3 regions of the Neisseria sp. HMSC065C04 genome follow, and region 1 is predicted to be linked to each of the others. Evidence: predicted binding sites of a transcription regulator. Region 1 holds the regulator's gene; each other region holds the start of a gene.
The links. Region 1 encodes FNR, which switches genes on or off when oxygen is low (the NO sensors DNR and NnrR bind a similar motif). Its sites were predicted from a motif close to TTGATNNNNATCAA; they were not measured.

Region 1 (2,275 bases):
TTTTCGGATCATTTCGAAGACGCGTTCGAGTTGGTCGTCGCTTAGGAATGTCGGCGTGCCGCCGCCGAAGTGGAGTTGCGCAAGCTGGTGTCTTCCGCCCAAATGTGGTGCCAGCAATTCCATTTCTTTTTCCAGATACTGGATATAGGCATCGGCACGGCTTTTGTCTTTGGTAATGATTTTGTTGCAGCCGCAGTAATAGCAGATGGTATTGCAGAAGGGGATGTGGATGTAGAGCGAAAGGGGTTTGTTGAGCGCGCCCATGTTGCGCAGGCTTAAAGCTTGGATATATTCGGCTTCTTTAAAGCCTTCATGGAAGCGGTCGGCGGTCGGATAGGATGTATAACGTGGGCCGCTTGATGGCAAACTGGCAATCAATTCGCGGTCGAATTCCGGTAATTCATTGTTTGTGTTCGTGTTATTTGAGATAGGGATGATTTTCATGGTAGGGGCTTGTAGTATAAAGTAGGGAAATTAGGGAAAATTTTAGTCAAAATTTCGATAGTTTGGTAGAATGCCTCATAATGATATGCCGACTTTGACATGGGTCAATAGTTATTCGGCTTAATCAGGGATTGAGAGAACTAAGCAAATTAAAGGTGCGTTATGGCTACACACAATGCAACACATCAAATGAAAACCTTGTGTTCCACATGTTCTTTACGCGAGCTGTGTTTGCCTGTCGGACTGATGCCTAACGAATTTTCACAATTAGATGCGGTTATTCGTCAAAGCCGCCGTCTGAAAAAAGGCGAGTACTTATTTCGTGCCGGCGAGCCGTTTACCTCTTTATTTGCCATCCGTGCGGGCTTCTTTAAGACAACAGTCGCCAGCCAAGATGGACGAGATCAGGTAACCGGCTTTTTTATGTCGGGCGAGCTGATCGGTATGGACGGGATTTGTTCCCATATTCACAGCTGTGATGCTGTGGCTTTGGAAGACAGCGAGGTATGCGAGCTTCCGTTTACACATATTGAAGAACTTGGACAGGATATTCCCAGTCTTCGTTCTCACTTTTTCCGCTTAATGAGTCGCGAAATTGTTCGAGATCAGGGCGTTATGCTGCTTTTGGGCAATATGCGCGCTGAAGAGCGATTGGCAGCATTCTTGCTCAACCTGTCTCAGCGACTCTATTCACGAGGCTTCGCCGCCAATGATTTTATCTTGCGGATGTCGCGTGAGGAAATCGGCAGCTATTTGGGGCTGAAACTGGAAACAGTCAGCCGCACCTTGTCTAAATTTCATCATGAAGGCTTGATTTCGGTTGAACACAAGCACATCAAAATCTTAGATGCGACAACCTTGAAGAAAATGGTTTCCGGTTGTTCGCACGCTATCTGAATCTTAGGCCGTCTGAAATATTTCAGACGGCCTTTTTAACAAGAATTAAAGAATAATTGTTAAGTTACGCAAGTGATAGTCAGATATTAAATTGAAAAATCTTCCACAACCGGCGTGTACAGAATGCGGTCGACTACTTCTCTGGTCAGTTTCGGTGCAAACATCTGGATAAAGTCATACGCGTAACCGCGCAGGTAGGTATCCGAGCGTAAGGCTATCCAAGTGGGCGACGGTTCAAATAAGTGTGCCGCATCAATAAGCTGTAAATCTTGATCGACAACGGGATCGTACGCCATTTTAGCCATCAAACCAACGCCCAAGCCTAAGCGGACATACGTCTTCAACACATCTGTATCGGCAGCCGATAAGGCAACATCAGGTTGCTCAATATGCACTTTATTAAATGTACGCGCGATGCTGCTGCCGGAATTAAAAGCAAATTCGTAAGTAACCAGTGGAAAAGAAGCCAAATCTTCAAGGCTTAAAGGATTACGGCAGTCTAAAAGAGGGTGGTCATGCGGGACAATGACGGCATGGTTCCATTCATAGCAGGGTAGTTTGCCCAACTCGGGGTGATCGTCAATGCGTTCGGTAATAATTGCCAAATCCGCTTCGCCGCTGCTGACCATTTGCGCAATAGCAGAAGGGCTGCCTTGTTTGATGGTCAAATTGACTTTAGGGTAGTTTTTGACAAATTCCGCAACGATTTTGGGCAAAGCATAACGCGCCTGGGTATGCGTTGTCGCGATGGTCAGCGAGCCGCTGTCGTGATCGGTAAACTCGCTGCCGATATTTTTAATGTTTTGTACATCACGCAAAATTCGTTCCGAAATCTCTAACACGGCTTTGCCCGGTTGCGAAACGGAAACCACACGTTTGCCGCTGCGGATAAAAATTTGGATACCCAATTCTTCTTCAAGCAGGCGGATTTGTT
Region 2 (2,275 bases), on a different contig from region 1:
CGGATTTTATCGATGTTTGCCAAGATGGCTTTATTGCCCTGCAACCAGCCTTCGTTCACGAAATAATGGTTTTCCATTCTTGCGATGGCAAGGGAGGCTTGCGGGTCTTCATCCACGTCTTTGGGTTCAAACTGAATAAGGTAGCTTTCCCAATCTGCCCATGATTTGGCTGCTTTGAGGCGCGTGGCTTCATCGTCGCTGAACAGCATTTCATGGTAGGCTTGGATTAGGGCTTGGCGTTTGTTTTCGGCTACGGGGGCAATGAATTTTTGCCATTGAGCCGGATAAATTTGGCTGACGCCGCCTGCTTCATTCAGCCATGCCATTTCAGACGGCCTGCACAGGAAAATACCGCGCAAAACTAAGCCGCTGACGCGATCAGGATGGGTTTCGGCATAAGTCAGCGACAAGGTGCTGCCCCATGAGCCACCGAAAACCAGCCATTTTTGAATACCGAGCATTTCACGTACTTTTTCAATATCGGCAACCAAGTCCCAAGTGGTATTGTCTTCAATACAGGCATAGGGTTTGGAACGTCCGCAACCGCGTTGGTCAATGATGACGATGCGGAAATGATCTGGATTAAAAAAGCCGCGACAGGCCGGTGATGCGCCTGCTCCGGGGCCGCCATGCAGGAAAATCACGGGGTGTCCATCAGGATTGCCTGATTCTTCCCAGTAGATTTCGTGAATGTCGGATACGCGCAAAAGGCCGCTATTTCGTGGTTCTTGAATCGGATGCATGAGCTTTCTCCTTTGTCTGATGAATATGTTGATTGTAACACTTTGCCTTCTGATTTTTCAGACGGCCTACATAGGTTTATCGCTACAAATAGCGTAAAATAGCACTCTTTTGACAGGATTATTTATGGCTGACAACAAACAAACACATGCTGCACCCGAAGGGCAACTTTTATTGCGTACGGTCGCCATGCCGCGCGATACCAATCCTAATCAGGATATCTTCGGCGGCTGGATTATGTCGCAAATGGATCTGGGCGGCGGTATTTTGGCGGCAGAAATCGCACAGGGACGAATTGTAACCGTGGCTGTTCAAGAAATGAATTTCATCAGACCGGTAAAGGTCGGCAACGTCGTGTGCTGCTACGGTCATTGCGTCCGCGTAGGCAATACTTCTTTGCAACTGAAAATCGAAGTGTGGGTGAAGACTTTGATGAACGATATGGTAACGGAAGACCGCCAACTGGTCACCGAAGCCGTGTTCACTTACGTTGCCATCGATGCACAAGGCAATCCGCGCCCTATTCCTCGCGAAGGCAATGCAAAGCTGGCACATTTGTAAGTTTAAAAATCAAAACAAGGCCGTCTGAAACCTCAATGTTCAGACGGCTTTTTTAATACAGAAGCAAAATGTAATAATATTTCTTTTGAGCTAAAGCAAGGCGAAGTATCTGTTTTTTAGGTTTAATTCAGGCTGATTGATAAAACAAAGACCGTACACCGGCTTCCTATAACACTTCCCTACCGCGACAGTTTGCGCCACTTTTAAAACGGCGTTCCCTCCTCAACCTACTTTAAGGAACATCATGGCTTCGCGCGATTTATATCCACAGGAAATTTTACAGGTTGTTCTCGACAAAAGCTGCGCCAAAGCACAATCTAGCATTCCCACACTGGCAATCTTGAGCGTTTTGGTCGGCGGATACATTGGTTTCGGATATCTTGCCTATTTAAAAGTAGTCAGCGGCATTCCGCACGAATGGGGCGGTTTTGCCACTTTACTCGGCGCAGCCGTGTTCCCAATCGCCTTGATTTGTATCCTACTTGGCGGCGGCGAGCTGGTAACCAGCAACATGATGATCATGTCTTTAGGCAGATTGGCCGGACGGATTTCCTCCAAAATGCTGCTGCGCAACTGGGTTATCGTCTGCATGGGCAATTTGGTGGGCACGCTGGCGATGGCTTTTTTCCTCGGATACTATGTCGGTATGATTGAAGGCAGCGTGGCAGAAAAGACCATTGCCGTGGCAGAAGCAAAAGTCCATATGGATTTCGGCCGTGCTTTTGTATCAGCAGTAGCATGTAACTGGATGGTCTGCATGGGCGCGTGGTTGCACTTTGCCGCTAAAAACACAACCGGACGAATGCTGGCCATTTGGTTCCCCGTCATGATTTTCGTATTAAACGGCTTCCAACACCTTGTCGCTAATATGTTCGTTATCCCCGCAGGTATTCTGGCAGGCGCAAACATCACATGGGGCCAGTTTTTCTTTAATATGATTCCCGTATTCCTAGGCAATGTCGTCGGTGGCGCA
Region 3 (2,275 bases), on a different contig from region 1:
TGATTTTGGATGCCAACAGGGCTTGGCGCAAAGCATCCACCCATGCGGCTTTATCGCCTTCAATCGGGGGAATAGTTTTGCCAAACAGGCTGTTTGCTTGGGCGCGTTGGTCTTTAAATGCGGACACGCAACGTGCAAATACGGCTTCGGAAATCAAGGTCAACGGGATACCCAAATCGAGGGCATTGATGCCGGTCCATTTGCCTGTGCCTTTTTGACCTGCGGTATCGAGGATTTTTTCGACCAAAGGTTCGCCGTTTTCATCTCGGTAACCCAAAATCGCGGCGGTAATTTCAACCAGATAAGAATCCAGTTCAGTTTTGTTCCACTCGTTGAAGATTTGATGCATTTCGTCATAAGACAGGCCCAAACCGTCTTTCATGAATTGGTACGCTTCACAAATCAACTGCATATCGCCGTATTCGATGCCGTTGTGCACCATTTTGACGAAATGGCCTGCGCCGTCGCGGCCGACCCAGTCGCAGCAGGGTTCGCCTTGCGGGGTTTTGGCGGCAATGGCTTGGAAGATGGGTTTGACGGCGGGCCATGCGGCTTCGTCGCCGCCAGGCATGATAGACGGGCCGTGACGCGCGCCTTCTTCGCCACCGGATACACCGGCACCGATAAAGCGGATGCCTTTCGCGGCCAGCTCGTGTGTACGGCGGGTGGAATCAGGATAGTTGGCATTACCGCCGTCAATAATGATGTCTCCTTCGTCCAAAAGTGGAACGAGTTGCTCGATAAAATCGTCAACAACAGAGCCAGCACGAACCATCATCATGATTTTGCGTGGTTTTTCTAATTTATCAACCAGATCTTGCAGTGAATATGCGCCGATAATATTGGTATTTTTGGCTGCGCCGTTTAAAAAATCATCTACTTTGCTGGTCGTACGGTTGAATGCAACAACTTTAAAACCATTGTCGTTCATGTTGAGAATCAGGTTTTGCCCCATTACGGCAAGGCCGATTACGCCAATGTCGCCTTTCATTTGGTGAAACTCCGTTATTGATTAATTTTATCAAGCGTAACTCTAGCTGATTTACACGTTTTTAACAATCCTTAACTTTTTAATTTTTTGAAAAGATGCCTTTACGTTTCAGACGGCCTTTGCCTTTGGGAAAACAAACTATAAATTAGATTTTAAATAATAAATAGAAGATGATATTGAATGCTGCCACAGCTTGTTGATAACTTTGATTACAAAATTTTTTCAAATACTTAGCTGATATTTTTTGATAAGGATAAAGTAAGGTCAGCCTTGTTTGCAGATGTGGATAAAATTTTCCTGCTGCTCCATTCTGTGGGTAACTTTTTGCCTGTACACAATCTTAGCTTGTTTTATACTTCTCCAATCGGAACTGATTGACTAGAGAAATAGTCAAATGGTTTTTTATTTCAAGCTATTTTCATATTTCCTTTTGTTTAAGTTGGGAAAAGGTCGTCTGAAAATATTTCAATAAGGGTGTGCATATGAAGTTTTCCTTTAGTATTAAACTGTTATCCGTTTTGATTTTGGCCGCTTGTGCGCAACAGCCGGTTCTGAAACCTCAAGCTACCCTACCCTCCGTATCTGTGGATAACCATGCGCCGGAACAAGGGACGGGGCTGACCGAGCAGAAATTGATCCGCGCCAAGCATTATATGGCAGCATCTGCCAATCCGTTGGCAACCGAGGCGGGATATGAAATTTTGAAACGCGGCGGCAGCGCGATAGATGCAATGATTGCCATGCAGACGACCTTAGGTCTGACCGAACCGCAGTCTTCCGGTTTGGGCGGCGGCGCGTTTCTGGTGTATTGGGACAATAAGGCGAAAAAACTGACGACGTTTGATGCCCGTGAAACGGCGCCGAAAGCGGCAACGCCGGCGCTTTTTTTGGATGAAAACGGCAAACCGATGGGCTTTATGAAAGCAGTGGTCGGCGGCCGTTCGGTCGGTGTGCCGGGGATTCCAAAGCTGCTCGAAGATGTCCACAAGCGTTACGGCAAATTACCGTGGGCAAGTTTGTTTGAGAAACCGATTACTTTGGCGGAACAAGGTTTTGCTGTTTCTCCGCGTATGGCGAAATCCATCGAGCAAAATTTGGAACCCTTGCAACGTTATCCGCAAACCGCCGCTTACTTCCTGCCTGACGGCAAACCTTTGGCTGCGGGAATGGTGTTGAAAAACCCTGAATTTGCGCGTTCCGTACGCCTGTTGGCGGAAAAAGGCAGCGCGCCGTTTTACCAGGGAATGCAGGCGCAGAATATTGTTCGTTCCGTTACCGGTGCTG

Region 2: HMPREF3022_RS00670 (formate/nitrite transporter family protein) is a predicted target of FNR. The motif match lies at 1,388-1,401, and genes of this name have one in related genera.
Region 3: gnd (decarboxylating NADP(+)-dependent phosphogluconate dehydrogenase) is a predicted target of FNR. The motif match lies at 1,236-1,249, and genes of this name have one in related genera.

The regions. Positions count from the first base shown of each region.
Region 1 covers NZ_KV820406.1:77,838-80,112, forward strand. The annotation lists gene hemN (oxygen-independent coproporphyrinogen III oxidase) at 1-444, opposite strand, end outside; gene fnr (fumarate/nitrate reduction transcriptional regulator Fnr) at 607-1,341, shown strand; gene HMPREF3022_RS04205 (CysB family HTH-type transcriptional regulator) at 1,428-2,275, opposite strand, start outside.
Region 2 covers NZ_KV820381.1:124,197-126,471, reverse strand. The annotation lists gene pip (prolyl aminopeptidase) at 1-743, opposite strand, end outside; gene yciA (acyl-CoA thioester hydrolase YciA) at 868-1,302, shown strand; gene HMPREF3022_RS00670 (formate/nitrite transporter family protein) at 1,547-2,275, shown strand, end outside.
Region 3 covers NZ_KV820422.1:43,576-45,850, forward strand. The annotation lists gene gnd (decarboxylating NADP(+)-dependent phosphogluconate dehydrogenase) at 1-991, opposite strand, end outside; gene ggt (gamma-glutamyltransferase) at 1,474-2,275, shown strand, end outside.